4 regions of the Chromobacterium sp. INPA-IVC genome follow, and region 1 is predicted to be linked to each of the others. Evidence: predicted binding sites of a transcription regulator. Region 1 holds the regulator's gene; each other region holds the start of a gene.
What was found. The regulator FNR, encoded in region 1, switches genes on or off when oxygen is low (the NO sensors DNR and NnrR bind a similar motif). The targets are predictions, from matches to a motif close to TTGATNNNNATCAA.
Positions count from the first base shown of each region.

Region 2: pflB (formate C-acetyltransferase) is a predicted target of FNR. The motif match lies at 1,468-1,481, and genes of this name have one in related genera.
Region 3: ACX17K_RS06170 (4-hydroxyproline epimerase) is a predicted target of FNR. The motif match lies at 1,754-1,767, and genes of this name have one in related genera.
Region 4: ACX17K_RS18390 (M61 family metallopeptidase) is a predicted target of FNR. The motif match lies at 1,881-1,894, and genes of this name have one in related genera.

Region 1 is NZ_JBTNLS010000004.1:141,338-145,108, forward strand. Features, by position in the region: gene ACX17K_RS08345 (inositol monophosphatase family protein) at 1-263, opposite strand, end outside; gene ACX17K_RS08350 (RNA methyltransferase) at 409-1,170, shown strand; gene ACX17K_RS08355 (DUF1853 family protein) at 1,160-2,074, shown strand; gene fnr (fumarate/nitrate reduction transcriptional regulator Fnr) at 2,122-2,868, opposite strand; gene hemN (oxygen-independent coproporphyrinogen III oxidase) at 2,972-3,771, shown strand, end outside.
Region 2 is NZ_JBTNLS010000009.1:26,512-30,282, reverse strand. Features, by position in the region: gene ACX17K_RS17435 (hypothetical protein) at 1-44, shown strand, start outside; gene ACX17K_RS17430 (formate transporter FocA) at 505-1,287, shown strand; gene pflB (formate C-acetyltransferase) at 1,558-3,771, shown strand, end outside.
Region 3 is NZ_JBTNLS010000003.1:162,370-166,140, reverse strand. Features, by position in the region: gene ACX17K_RS06185 (Lrp/AsnC family transcriptional regulator) at 1-269, shown strand, start outside; gene ACX17K_RS06180 (hypothetical protein) at 277-666, opposite strand; gene ACX17K_RS06175 (PAS domain-containing protein) at 790-1,593, opposite strand; gene ACX17K_RS06170 (4-hydroxyproline epimerase) at 1,906-2,832, shown strand; gene ACX17K_RS06165 (dihydrodipicolinate synthase family protein) at 2,888-3,771, shown strand, end outside.
Region 4 is NZ_JBTNLS010000009.1:225,861-229,631, forward strand. Features, by position in the region: gene ACX17K_RS18390 (M61 family metallopeptidase) at 13-1,806, opposite strand; gene ccoN (cytochrome-c oxidase, cbb3-type subunit I) at 2,266-3,690, shown strand; gene ccoO (cytochrome-c oxidase, cbb3-type subunit II) at 3,706-3,771, shown strand, end outside.

The sequences.
Region 1 (3,771 bases):
CCGTCGATCGGGTCGATGATCCATTCGTATTCGGAAGAACCCACGCCTTTGGCGCCGGACTCTTCTGCTAGAATCGCGTGCTTCGGATAGGCTTCGAGAATGACGTTGATGATCGCTTCCTCGGCGGCGCGATCCACCTCGGTCACAAAGTCATTGTGCTTTTTCTTCTCTACGCGGATGGCGTCGAGGTTGAGCGACGCGCGCTGGATAACACTGCCTGCGCGGCGAGCGGCTTTAACCGCGACATTGAGCATCGGATGCATTGACGGCCTCTACACTTGAACGATGGGCGGGTGTCCGTCGATGACGCGACACCCGCCGGTAACAATCTGGGTTAAGGAACAAAAAAACCCGACGCCTGGGCGCGGGCTTTTGGTATATGCCCGCTATTTTAATGTGAAAACGCCAATGAATAAACCCCAAGTACCTGATTTTCTGAAAAACATCCGCGTGGTGCTGGCCCGCCCCAACCATCCTGGCAATATCGGCTCGGCCGCGCGCGCGATGAAAACCATGGGTTTGAGCCGCCTGTATCTGGTCGAACCCAAGGTATTTCCCAGCGACGAGGCCAACACGCTGGCCTCGGGCGCGGTGGATCTGCTGGAGAACGCCATCGTGGTTTCCACGCTGGCCGAGGCGCTGTCCGACGTCACCGTCGCCTGCGCGCTGACCAGCCGCCGCCGTGAATTGACCACGCCGCTGTCCACCCCGCGCCAGACCACGCCGGAATTGATCGCCCGCGCCCGCGACGGCGAACAGGTGGCCCTGGTGTTCGGCAACGAGACCTTCGGCCTGTCGATCGAGGAAGTGGAGCAATGCAACCGCCTGGTGACCATTCCCGGCAACCCCGACTACTTCTCGCTGAACCTGGCGATGGCGGTGCAGGTGATGACCTACGAGCTGTTCAGCCACACCGGCGTGGACGTGGAATACCTGCGCGCCGAGGGCGAAGCCGCGACCCAGAGCGAGGTGGACGGCATGTGCGGCCACCTGGAACAGGCGATGGACGAGATCGGCTACTTTCAACGGCGCAACAGCGAACGGCTGATGCGCCGGATGCGCACCATGTTCCATCGCGCCGGGATGCTGCGCGAGGAGATCGACATCCTGCGCGGCTTCTACAAACAGGTGCAGCGCACCGCCTCCGGCCGGCCCGGGGATGCCGACTGAGTCCAGCCTCGCCCTGCCCTACGCGCGCCCCGCGGTGCGCGACCTCGCCTTTCTGCTGACCTCTCCTTCGCCCTGGCTGTGCGGCGCCGACCTGCCCGTTGAACGATTGCTGGGACCGGACGGCGAGGCGCTGCTCGCCCGGCTGGATCATGCGCCAGCCGAGCTGGAAGCCTGGCTGGCCGCCGCCGCCGCCGCCAAACGGCTGGGACAATATGCCGAACGGCTTTTCTCCTTCTGGTTTCGCCAGGCGAAACACATCGACCCCATCGCTGAAAATCTGAAAGTCATAAATCGGGAGCACCGGACGATCGGAGAGTTCGACTTCCTGCTGAGGCTGGACGGCGAGCCCTGGCATCTGGAAACAGCCAGCAAGTTTTACCTTTCGCTAGGCGAAACCGCCGACGATCTGGTCGGCCCCGGCCTCAATGACGGCTGGCGTTTGAAAGCGACCAAAACCACAACACAATTGCGGCTTTCCCGCCATCCCGACGCGCTTGCCATCCTTCCGGATGGCTTTCAAGACTGCCGCGCCGCCGCCCGGCTCTGCGGCTGGTTCTTCTATCCGGCGGGCCAATCGCCGCCCGCGCCGCTCAATCCCCATCAACTGCGCGGCTGGCTCGCCCCCAGGGACGCCCCCTGGCCGCGCGCCGGCGGCGATTCGCGCTGGGCCTGGCTGCCCAGGCTGTCATGGCTCGCCCCGGCGCTGCTGGCCGAAGCCGATACGCTGGACGAGACGGCCCTGCGCGCGCGGCTGCAAGCGATGCCGGCGCCGCAACTGTTGGCCGAACTGCAAGCGGTCGGCGGCGGCCTGTGGCGCGAGGTCGCGCGCGGTTTCGCCGTCCCGCCCGGCTGGCCGGCCCCCGAGCGTCTGGCGGCGCTGAAACTCAAAATCTCGCGGACATGAAAAAAGGCAGGCGTCGCGCCTGCCTTGATTGCCGATTCCGGACTGCCTTAGTGGCCGTCAGCGTGCATGCAGCCTGAAATCAGGTTTTTCAGCTCGTCTACCAACACCAGCTGGATGTGCTTGTGATCGACGGTGATCCAGCCCTGCTGCTGGAACTTGGACAGCGTGCGGCTGACCGTTTCCAGCTTCAGGCCGAGGAAGCTGCCGATCTCTTCCCGGCTCATGCGCAGGATGAAATCGTTGGCGGCAAAGCCTCGGGTGGACAGCCGTTGCGACAAGTTCAGCAGGAAGGCGGCGATGCGCTCCTCCGCCTTCATATTGCCCAGCAGCAGCATCACGTTCTGGTCGCGCACGATCTCGCGGCTCATCAGGCGGTAGAAGTGGTGCTGCAGGCTGGGGATGTCGCGGGACAGCGACTCCATCCGGGTGAACGGCAGCTCGCACACTTCGCTGTCCTCCAGCGCCACCGCGTCGCAGCTGTGGTTGCTGGAGGAAATGCCGTCCAGGCCCATCAGCTCGCCCGACATCAGGAAGCCGGTCACCTGCTCGCGGCCATCCTGGCTGGCGACACAGGTTTTAAAGAAGCCGGTGCGGATCGCGTACAGCGACTTGAAGGACTCGCCGCTGCGGAACAGGTATTCGCCGCGCTTCAGGCGGCGGCTCTGGCGGATCACCGCGTCCAGTTGGCCCATTTCCTCGCGGTTCAGGCCGACAGGCAGGCATAGCTCGCGCAGGCTGCAGCTGGAGCAGGAGATTTTCAGCGTATGCAGGGAGGTTTGGTTTTGTTCAGACATGCTGTGTGTGCAAGCCGGCGAAGCTTGACCCTTATCAAGGCGGAATTCACTAATTTTTCGCAAATTTACCAGTCCTCCAGAAGTTTTACCATCCGAATACGACATGAAAACTACCCACCCCTTCTCTCCCGCCCATTTTGTCTTCGATCGCGAGTTGATCGAGAGGCTGGATGGCGCGGGGCCTAGATACACATCCTACCCGACGGCAGATCGTTTTACGTCTAATTTCTCGACGCAAGACTATCTGGACAAACTGCGTCAGCGCCAGATCGGCGCCAACCGCAGACCTCTATCATTGTACGCTCATATACCTTTTTGCAACACCATCTGTTATTACTGCGCCTGCAACAAGATCATCACCAAGGATAGCGGCAAGGCGGACCAGTATCTGGACTATCTGGAGAAGGAAATCCGCCTGGTGTCCGCGGAACTGGGCATCCGGGAAAAAGTGATACAACTGCACTTTGGCGGCGGCACGCCCACTTTCCTGTCCGATGCCCAGCTGGAAAGGCTGATGGGCATGCTCGGAACCCACTTTGAATTCCTGAGCGACGGAGAATATTCCATAGAGATTGATCCGCGCAAGGTAAAACGTGAAACCATGCTGAAATTGGCAGGATATGGTTTCAATCGCGTCAGCGTGGGCATACAGGATTTCGATCCGGCGGTGCAGCGAGCGGTGAACCGGGTACAGACCGAAGAGGAAACCCGCGCGGTGATCGAAGCTGCGCGGGAGGGCGGGTTCAAATCGGTCAGCCTGGACCTGATCTACGGCCTGCCGCTGCAGAGCCGGGAAACCATGCGCGACACGCTGCAGAAGGCGCTGGCGCTGGATCCGGATCGGCTGTCACTGTACAACTACGCCCACCTGCCCAGCGTGTTCATGCCGCAAAGACGCATCAA
Region 2 (3,771 bases), on a different contig from region 1:
GGCGAGGGGCGGGAAGGTTGAGCTGTTTGTTCGATTATGATTGAAGTTGTTCGAAACAGTACTATCTCCAGTTGCTGGCATGGTCATAAATGTTCAGTTTCGAAAAATAATTATCAAAAATGAACAATATTACTTTCGAAACTGGTGAGCTTCAGACTGGGGCGCGGCCAGTCCTGGCTTGGGTTTGATCCATGGCCGGCCGCGAGGAGTCAAGCCTGCGGTGGACAGGTTGCCTGATACGATGGCTGATATTGCCAAATTATTTTTTAAATCAATCGCTTGATTTTCTACGTGGCTATTCCGCTGGATAGGGATGGGATGATCGTGCGCTGGCGGCCGTCAACCGGGTGGACGCGGAACGGGACCGGATGCAGTGTTGATTGTTATCAAACACAAATTTACTAAAACGAACATAAAATTTGCGGGAAGTCGCACTGGATGCGAACGGCCCCGGCCCGCGTCCGCTCTGCGCCAGCTTACCCACTATTGAAGAGACGAAACGAAATGAGCCACCCATCCACCCTCGCCTACGTGGTCGACGAGGCAGCCAGCAAGCAGGAAGTGCTGCTGTCCGAGCCCGGCCGCTATCTGCTCAGCGCCGCCATGGCCGGCGCCCTGATCGCCGTCGTGCTCGCGGTCAGCCTGAAACTCGGCCAGGTGTTCTTCGCCGCCGGCGATTCCGGCTATTACATCGCCACTTCCGGCTTCTTCGGCGTGGCGCTGGTCAGCATCATCGTCTGCAAGGTGGAGCTGTTCACCAGCAATGTGATGTATTTCACCGTCGGCCGCCTGAGCGGACGCTGCCGCACCTGCAACCTGTTGCGCAGCTGGGCGGTGGTGTATATCGGCAACCTGATCGGCGTGCTGCTGTTCGTCGCCGTGCTGGCCGGCGCCGGCGGCATGGGCGCGCTGCCCGCCAACCATCTGCTGTTCAGCGTGGTGGAACATAAAGTGCATGCGTCTTTCCTGGAGATCTTCTGGAAGGGCGTGCTGTGCAACTGGGTGATCTGCCTGGCGGTCTGGGTGCCGATGCGGCTGGCCAACGAGGCGGCGCGCTTGCTGATCATCATGTTGCTGGTGTTCGTGTTCTTCTTCTCCGGTTTCGAGCACAGCATCGCCAACATGGCCTTCTTCGCGCTGGCCAAGCTGCAGGGCATGGCCGGCCTGGAGTGGGGCGACATCCTGCATAATATGGTGCCGGCCACGCTGGGCAATATTGTCGGCGGCGCCATCGGCGTCGGCCTGGTGGTGTTCCAGCTGGAACGCCACACGCTGCAGACGGTCTGATGCTGTAGGGAAACATTCCGGCCGGCGGACGGCATGTGGATGTTCGATTTCGAATGTAGTCGGCGCGGTACATGGCGTACCGTGCCGATTTTGCTATAAACCATTGAGAAAATAAGGACATTGGACGCATCTGGCATGTTGCGCCGCGGGATCGAAAACGCGCCGAAAGCGGTGGCTGACTTGACTAAGATCAAGCGAAATTTTCGAATCCGAATGTACGATGTGTTCAATATCTAACACTTACTGGATCAGCCAAGAAGGAGGCACCAGATGGACGCCATCACTCAAAATGCTACCCAAGCCAACCCGTGGCGCGACTTCGCCGCAGGCGACTGGCAGAGCAAGGTCGATGTCCGCAACTTCATCCAGCTGAATTATCAGCCGTACGAAGGCGACGACAGCTTCCTGGCTGGCGCGACCGATCGCACCAAGAAGCTGTGGGATACCCTGGGCGAACTGCTGAAGCAGGAACGCGCCAAGGGCGTGCTGGACGTGTCCGCCGACCGCGGCTCCTCCATCACCGCGCACGACGCCGGCTACATCGATCAGGCCAATGAAGTGATCGTAGGCCTGCAGACCGACGCGCCGCTGAAGCGCGCCATCATGCCGAACGGCGGCCTGCGCATGGTCGAGAACGGCCTGGAAGCCTTCGGCTTCAAGCTGGACCCGATGATCAAGGAAGTATGGGAAAAGTATCGCAAGAGCCATAACCAGGGCGTGTTCGATGTCTACACCCCGGAAATCATGGCTTGCCGCAAGTCCGGCGTGATCACCGGCCTGCCGGACGCCTACGGCCGCGGCCGCATCATCGGCGACTACCGCCGCGTGGCCCTGTACGGCACTGACTTCCTGCGCGCCGAGCGCCAGCAAGTGTTCCACGAGCTGGACAACGCCACTTTCACCGACGAAGTGATGCGTCAGCGCGAAGAGCTGTCCGAGCAATTCCGCGCGCTGGACGAACTGAAGCAGATGGCCGCCAAGTACGGCTACGACATCAGCCGTCCGGCCGCCAACGCCCGCGAAGCGGTGCAATGGGTGTACTTCGCCTACCTGGCCGCCGTCAAGGAACAGAACGGCGCCGCCATGTCCTTCGGCCGCGTGTCCACCTTCCTGGACGTGTACATCGAGCGCGACATCGCCGCCGGCGCGCTGACCGAGGCTGACGCCCAGGAAATGATCGACGATCTGGTGATCAAGCTGCGCATCGTCCGCTTCCTGCGCACTCCGGAATACGATCAATTGTTCTCCGGCGACCCGACCTGGGTGACCGAATCCATCGGCGGCATGGGCGAAGACGGCCGCACCCTGGTGACCAAGAACAGCTTCCGTTTCCTGAACACCCTGTACAACCTGGGCCCGGCCCCGGAACCGAACCTGACCGTGCTGTGGTCCACCCGCTTCCCGCAGGGCTTCAAGAACTTCTGCGCCAAGGTCTCCATCGACACCAGCGCCATCCAGTACGAAAACGACGATCTGATGCTGCCTTACTGGGGCGACGACTACGGCATCGCCTGCTGCGTGTCGGCGATGAAGATCGGCAAGCAGATGCAGTTCTTCGGCGCCCGCGCCAACCTGGCCAAGGCCATGCTGTACGCGATCAACGGCGGCCGCGACGAGAAGAGCGGCGCGCTGGTGGCGCACGGCTTCGAGCCGATCACCAGCGACGTGTTGACCTACGACGAGCTGATGCCCAAGTTTGAGAAGATGATGGACTGGCTGGCCGCCACCTACGTCAAGGCGCTGAACTGCATCCACTACATGCACGACAAATACGCCTACGAACGCATCGAAATGGCGCTGCACGACCGCGACATCATCCGCACCATGGCTTGCGGCATCGCCGGCTTGTCCGTGGCCGCCGACTCGCTGTCCGCCGTCAAGTTCGCCAAGGTTCACATCATCCGCAATGAAGAAGGCCTGGCCGTCGACTACAAGATCGAAGGCGACTACCCGGCTTACGGCAACAACGACGACCGCGTCGACGACATCGCCGTGTGGCTGACCCAGTCCTTCATGGACAAGATCAAGGCCCAGCCGTACTTCTACCGCGACTCCAAGCCGACCCAGTCGGTGCTGACCATCACTTCCAACGTGGTGTACGGCAAGAAGACCGGCAACACCCCGGACGGCCGCCGCGCCGGCGAACCGTTCTCCCCGGGCGCCAACCCGATGAACGGCCGCGACGTGAAGGGCTTTGTCGCTGCGGGCGCTTCGGTGGCCAAGCTGCCGTACGACTCGGCGCTGGACGGCATCAGCTGGACCGCTTCGGCCACGCCTGACGCGCTGGGCCACACCGCCGAAGAGCGCATCCTGAACCTGGCCAACTGCCTGGACGGTTTCTGCTCCGCGCACCCGACCGAGTTCAGCAGCGCCAACTGCACGCCGTTCGATTGCGAAGGCGAGCGCCACATCGCCGGCGGCGGCTTCCACGTCAACGTCAACGTGTTCAAGCGCGAAACCCTGCTGGACGCGATGGAGCACCCG
Region 3 (3,771 bases), on a different contig from region 1:
TGAAAGTGAAGCCGGAGGCGGAAGCCAGGCGCATCCGGGCATGGATGTGCATCTCGGTGGAGGGCAACAAGGCCGCCGCGGTGATGCAGGCGCTGCGCGGCGATCCCAGCGTCCACGCCTTGCACTCCACCAATGGCCGCTGGGACATCCTGGCCGAGCTGCGCGCCGATTCGCTCGAGCAATTCGACCGGGTGCTGGGGCGCGTCAGGCTGATTCCGGGCATTTCCGCCAGCGAAACCAGCATCTTGCTGTCCACGCACAAGGCCTAGCGGCCGGTTATTTGGCCTGCGGCTTTTCCTGGTAGCAGGTGGTTTCCAGCAGGGTGGGCAACAGTTTGTCGGCGGCGTCGCGCCCCAGCGCGAATTGAACCTTGCCGGTGTTGATCACGGCCCGGACTACCGGAGCGCTGACGGGCACGTCGTTGATCACCACCACCATGCTTTGATTCAGGAAGTCGCCGGTGGCCTGCTGCAGGCGCGCGGCGGCTGGCTTGTTGAGCGTGGCGCTCAGGGAGAGGTTGTCGCGCTGGATGTTCAGGCTGCTTTCGGTGAAATCGCAGGCGGAATCCAGACGCAGGATGTTGCCGGTGATGACGGGCTTGCTTGGCGCATCGGCCATGGCCGCGGCGGAAATTAGTAGGGCGGCGGCGGGCAGGAGAAACTTCATCAAACGCTCCGTGTTCAGTGATGGATCACCGCATTATGACCGAGGCCGCCGCCAGAGGTTGCGTGGACTTGCTGTCAGACCCACGGCCGGACAAGCGCAGCCGGTCTCAGAACCCCGCGCTGGCTATTCAGCATCCGAAGCCGGCCCGGCATCGCTCTTGCCCAGCTGCTGGCGGTACTGGCGCGGCGTCAGGCCGGTCAAGGCCTTGAACTGCCGGCTGAAGGCGCTGTGATCGGCATAGCCGCAGCGTAGCGCCACTTCGGTGATGGCCATGTCTTCATGCAGCAGCCGGTGCGCGTGTTCCAGCCTGGCCTTGTGTATCATCTGCCGCGGCGACAGGTGGAACACCTTTTTGCAGTAGCGCTCCAGCTGGGCGGCGGACATGCCGGCGATGCCGGTGAGCTCCGCCATGGTGACCGGCTGGCTGAAGTTGCGGCGAATGAACTCGTCCACCGCCACCAGGCGTTTGTACGCCGGGTGGGTTTTGCTGGCCGCTTGCAGGTCCAGCGAGATGCCTATCAGGCCGATGATTTCGTCTTGCCGGTCGCGCAACGGCCACTTGTAGGTCAGGCACCAGCCCGGCTCCCGGTTCTTGAACAGATGCAGTTCCAGCTGGCTTTCCAGCACCAGGCCGTCCTGCAGCACCTTGAGATCCTGCGCCGTATACGCCGGCCCCAACTGGGCCGGGAACACTTCCGCGCTGGTCTTGCCCAGCAACGGCCGCAAATCCCTCAGTCCGCAGCGCTGCACCAGCGTCTGGTTGGCGCAGAGATAGCGCGCCTGCCTGTCCTTGATGAAGATGGCCGCATTGGGGATCAGGTCCAGCACCGGCAACAGCGGGGCGATGCCCGCCAGCAGCTGGTCTATCGTCGCCGGGCGGATTTCATCCCGCCAGCGGGCGATTTTTTCCACGGTCTCGCTCGTCATCCCTCCCGCCTTTCTTGGCGCGCCAAGCGCCGCGCCTGGCCGTCGGCGTCCGACGCCGCCTCGCCATCCCGAATGCTCTGCCGCCCGGCCAAGCATCAAGCCTATCCCGCACGTCAAGCCCTCTGAAACGAAAACTATGCCGATTTCGTCATCGCAACTGATGATAACCATCAAGATTGTCGGCGACAACGCAGCCATGCTAGCGGGGTGGAAGCGAATACCGGCGCGGCGAGGAGATTCAATGGAATCAACGGCCTGCGAGACGACGGCGCGGTCGGCCGGACTGGATGGGGTTTGAAAATGGACAAGCGAATGAAACAGATGGAGATCATCGATTCCCACACCGGGGGCGAACCCACCCGGCTGGTGCTGAGCGGATTTCCCGCGCTGGCGGGGGCCTCCATGGCGGACAAGCGCGATGAATTGCGCGAGCGGCACGACCAATGGCGCCGCGCCTGCCTGCTGGAGCCGCGCGGCAGCGATGTGCTGGTGGGCGCGCTGTGTTGCGAGCCGGTTTCGCCCGACGCCGCCTGCGGGGTGATCTTCTTCAACAACACGGGCTACATCGGCATGTGCGGCCACGGCACCATAGGCCTGATTGCCTCCTTGCATTACCTGGGGCGCATCGCGCCCGGCACCCACAAGATCGACACCCCGGTGGGGCCGGTGGACGCCGTCTTGCATCAGGACGGCGCGGTGACGCTGCGCAATGTGCCGGCCTACCGCTACCGCAGGCAGGCGACAGTGGAGGTGCCCGGCCATGGAACGGTGGCTGGCGACATCGCCTGGGGCGGCAATTGGTTTTTCCTGGTGGCCGAGCATGGCCTGAGCGTGCGGCTGGACAATGTCGAGGCGCTGAGCGCGTTCAGCTGCGCCACGATGCAGGCGCTGGAGGCGCAGGGCATCACCGGCGCCGACGGCGCGCGCATCGATCATGTGGAGCTGTTCGCCGATGACGAACACGCCGACAGCCGCAACTTCGTCATGTGCCCCGGCAAGGCCTACGACCGTTCCCCCTGCGGTACCGGCACCAGCGCCAAGCTGGCCTGCCTGGCCGCCGACGGCAAGCTGGCCGAAGGCGAAGAGTGGGTGCAGGCCGGCATCACCGGCAGCCGCTTCATCGGCCGTTACCAGCGCGAAGGCGACTTCATCCGCCCCTACATCACCGGCCGCGCCCACATCACGGCGCGCGCCACATTGCTGATCGACGAGCAAGACCCCTTCGCGTGGGGCATCTGAGCCCGCGCCTCTCGTTACCTTTACCACCTGAATGAATGCCGCAAGGAGCAAGACAATGAGCGATAACATTTTCACCGGCTGCATCCCGGCGCTGATGACCCCGTGCACAGCCGATCGCCAGCCGGATTTCGACGCGCTGGTGGCCAAGGGCAAGGAGCTGGTATCCCTGGGCATGAGTGCGGTGGTGTACTGCGGCTCGATGGGAGACTGGCCGTTGCTGAGCGAAGCCCAGCGCCAGGAGGGCGTGGCGCGGCTGGTGGCCGCCGGCGTGCCGACCATAGTCGGCACCGGCGCCGTCAACACCCGCGAGGCGGTTTCCCATGCGGCCCACGCCGCCAGGGTGGGCGCGCATGGCTTGATGGTGATCCCGCGCGTGTTGTCGCGCGGCGCGTCGCCGGCCGCGCAAAAGGCGCATTTCTCGGCCATTCTGGCTGCCGCGCCCAAGCTGCCGGCCGTGATCTACAACAGCCCCTATTACGGCTTCGCCACCCGCGCCGACCTGTTCTTCGAGCTGCGCCGCGCCTATCCCAATCTGATCGGCTTCAAGGAGTTCGGCGGCGCCGCCGACATGCGCTACGCCGCCGAGCACATCACCTCCCAGGATGACGAAGTCACGCTGATGGTGGGGGTGGACACCCAGGTGGTGCACGGCTTCGTCAATTGCAACGCCACCGGCGCCATCACCGGCATCGGCAACGCGCTGCCGCGCGAAGTGCTGCACCTGGTGGCACTGAGCAAAGCGGCAGCCAGGGGCGATGCCGCCGCCCGCCGCCGTGCCGGCGAGCTGGAATCGGCGCTGGCCGTGTTGTCCTCCTTCGACGAGGGCTGCGACCTGGTGCTGTATTACAAGCACCTGATGGTGCTGAACGGCGACAAGGAATATGCGCTGCATTTCAACGAGACCGACGCGCTGAGCGCCGCCCAGCGCCGCTATGCCGA
Region 4 (3,771 bases), on a different contig from region 1:
TCGGCCGTTCTGTCAGCGGCCTGCAATCCATTTGCCGCCGTCGGCTTCCAGCTTGAGGCGGCAGGTATCCTCCGGCGCGGCCTGCGGCGCCACGTCGAACGTCATCAGTTCGTCGCGGCGGAAGGCGTGCAGCTTGATCTTGTCGCCCGCGGACAGACGGGCAAGCTGTTTGTCCAAATCGTAGGCGCGGAGCTTGTCCACCGCCACCACCACGTCGCCGCCGGACAGGCCGGCCTGTTGCGCCGCGCCGCCATCAAGCACCTGGGTCAGCTTGACCCCGGCGGCGTCGGCCGCGGTCTTGACGCCCAGCGTCAGCGGCGCCGGCTTGCCGGCGAAGGCATCCACCACGCCGCCGCGGTCGGACGCGCCCTGCGCGGCCTCGAATTTCAGCTCCACGCCCTGGCTCTTCAATAGTTCAAGCAGCGGCAGGTCCTGGGTGCTGCGCAGCGCCAGGTCGAAGAAAGGCTTGAGCTTGAGGCCGGTGGTTTCGATCGCGATTTTTTCCCACTCATCCTCTTCCAGCCCCTTGCCGTCGGCCAGCCATTTGCGCCACAGCGCGCGCATCACGTCGTCCAGCGACTGCTTGCCCTTGCTGTCGCGGCGGATCGTGAGGTCCAGCGCCAGCGCGGCCAGCGAACCCTTGGTGTAGTAGCTGACGATGCTGTTGGGACTGTTCTCGTCCTGGCGGTAGTACTTGGTCCAGGCCTCGAAGCTGGATTGCTCCAGCGTCTGCTTCATTCTGCCCGCGCCGCGTTGCACGCCGGTGATGGTTTCGGCCAGCAGGCCCAGGTAGCGCTTCTCGTCGATCAGGCCGCAGCGGACCAGGGTCAGATCGTCGTAATAAGAAGTGATGCCCTCAAACGCCCACAGCAAGCGGGTCATGCCTTCGCGGTTCAAGTCATAGGGCGTGAACGCCGCCGGCTTCATCCGCTTGACGTTCCAGCTGTGGAAGTATTCGTGGCTGATCAGGCCTAGCAGTTTCAGGTAGCCGTCGCCGATGTCGGTCGCGCCAGGCGCAGGCAGGTCGTCGCGGTTGGCCACCAGCGCGGTGGACGCGCGGTGCTCCAGGCCGCCGTAGATGTCCTTGCCGACGAACAGCATGAACACGTAGCGCTCGAACGGGGCCGGCTCGCCGAACAGCTTGATCTGGTATTCGCAGATCTTGCGGGTATCCTCGGCCAGCCGTTTCAGATCGCCCTGGAAGCGGCCGGACACGACGAACTCGTGCGGCACGCCGCAGGCCTTGAAGCTGACCTTTTGGAACTCGCCCATTTCCACCGGGTGGTCGATCAGCTCATCGTAGTTGGATGCCAGGTAGCCGCCGAAGCCGCTCTTTTTCTTGACGTCGACGGCCGGCAGGCTGGTCGCCACTTTCCAGCCGGCGTAAGCCTTGCCTTCCGGCGCGTGGATCTCCACGGCGCAGGGCTCGCCCTCGTAGCCTTCCGCCGCCAGGAACACGCTGGTGCCGTTGAAGAAACCGCGCTCGCCGTCCAGATAGGCGCCGCGCACCGACAGATCGAACGCGTAGACCAGATAGCGCAGCGTCAGCGCGCCCTTGGCCGGCGCCGCCTGCCAGCGGTTCTTTTCCAGCTGCCGCAGCGCCACCGGTTTGCCGCCGGCGCGGGCCTCCATCTCGACGATGTGCTTGGAAAATTCACGGATCATATAACTGCCGGGAATCCACGCCGGCAAAAAAAACACCTGGCCATCCTTGGCCGGGTGCGTGACTGTGACGGTTGCTTCGAACAGGTGCGCTTCCGGAGACACCGGGCGCAGCGTGTAATGTACTGGGACGGGTTGGGTCATGATCAGCCTGCAAGCGTTGCAAAACTTGATGATTCTAGCATTTCCGCGATTTTGGCGGTTGCCCTCATGGCGTATTGATCCATGTCAAGAAGTCATACCAATACGACAATACAATTGCATGCGTAGCAACATGCACTATTCGTATCGCTACCCTCGTAATACCGCGAGAATTAGGACAGACGAGAATCGATCCAAGCCGACTATGCAACTGGCTCGCATAAGGCATTTGATTTAGAATAACGGCATTGGATACGTGGAAATTTGGTGCTATCGAAAAGGCCGGCAAACTGCTAATACAGACATCAAAGCCTATCGGTACAGGTCAAGCACCTGATTCGACTTTCACAACACGGTTCCCCGCGGCTTGCCTTTCCAATTTCCAGATTGGGATGAGGTTGAAAAGTTCAAGCTGCCTTGGTTTGTCATGTTCTGAGTTAGCAACCTTGGAGAAAACCTTAAATGGAAACGCAATCCACTTATAACTATAAGGTGGTGCGCCAATTTGCCATCATGACCGTAGTTTGGGGCATAGTCGGCATGTTGGTGGGCGTCATCATTGCGGCCCAGTTGGTGTGGCCGGAGCTCAATTTCGGGCCCTGGTTCCACTTTGGCCGCCTGCGTCCCTTGCACACCAACGCCGTCATCTTCGCCTTCGGCGGCTGCGGTCTGTTCGCCACCTCCTACTACGTGGTGCAACGTACCTGTAACGTCAGGCTGATTTCCGACAAGCTGGCCGCCATCACCTTCTGGGGCTGGCAGCTGGTGATCGTGCTGGCGGCCATCACGCTGCCGCTTGGCTTCACCACCTCCAAGGAATACGCTGAGCTGGAATGGCCGATCAAACTGCTGATCGCCGTGATCTGGGTGATTTACGCGATCGTGTTCTTCGGCACCATCGCCATCCGCAAGGTCAAGCACATTTACGTGGCCAACTGGTTCTACGGCGCCTTCATCCTGGCCGTGGCGCTGCTGCACATCGTCAACTCCGCCTTCGTGCCGGTGACCATGTGGAAATCCTATTCGGTATACTCCGGCGCCGTCGACGCGATGGTGCAATGGTGGTACGGCCACAACGCGGTGGGCTTCTTCCTGACCGCGGCCTTCCTTGGCATGATGTACTACTTCGTTCCCAAGCAGGCCGGCCGTCCGGTGTACTCCTACCGTCTGTCTGTCGTGCACTTCTGGGCGCTGATCTTCACCTATATGTGGGCCGGTCCGCACCACCTGCACTACACCGCTCTGCCCGACTGGACCCAGTCCGTCGGCATGGTGTTTTCCCTGATCCTGCTTGCGCCGTCCTGGGGCGGCATGATCAACGGCATCATGACCCTGTCCGGCGCCTGGCATAAGCTGCGCACCGACCCGGTGCTGAAGTTCCTGGTGGTGTCGCTGTCGTTCTACGGCATGTCCACCTTCGAAGGCCCGATGATGTCGATCAAGACCGTCAACGCCTTGTCCCACTACACCGACTGGACCATCGGCCACGTGCACTCCGGCGCGCTGGGCTGGGTGGGCTTCATCACCATCGGCTCGATGTACTACCTGATCCCGCGCCTGTTCGGCCGCGAAACCATGCACAGCGTCAAGCTGATCGAGGCCCACTTCTGGCTGGCCACCGTCGGCGTGGTGCTCTACATCGCCGCGCTGTGGATCTCCGGCGTGATGCAAGGCCTGATGTGGCGCGCGCTGAACCCGGACGGCACCCTGACCTACGCCTTCGTCGAGGCGGTGAAAGCCACCTACCCGTACCACACGGTGCGCCTGCTGGGCGGCTTCCTGTACCTCTCCGGCATGCTGCTGATGGCCTACAACACCTACCGCACCGTCGTCGCAGGCCGCGCCGTCGATGCCAAGATCCCGGCCATCACCGCAGAAGCACATTAACAGGCGAGAATAATCATGGACAGAATCCAGAAACTGATTGAAGAGCATGTAGGCTGGCTGATCGTGCTGACCCTGTTGGTG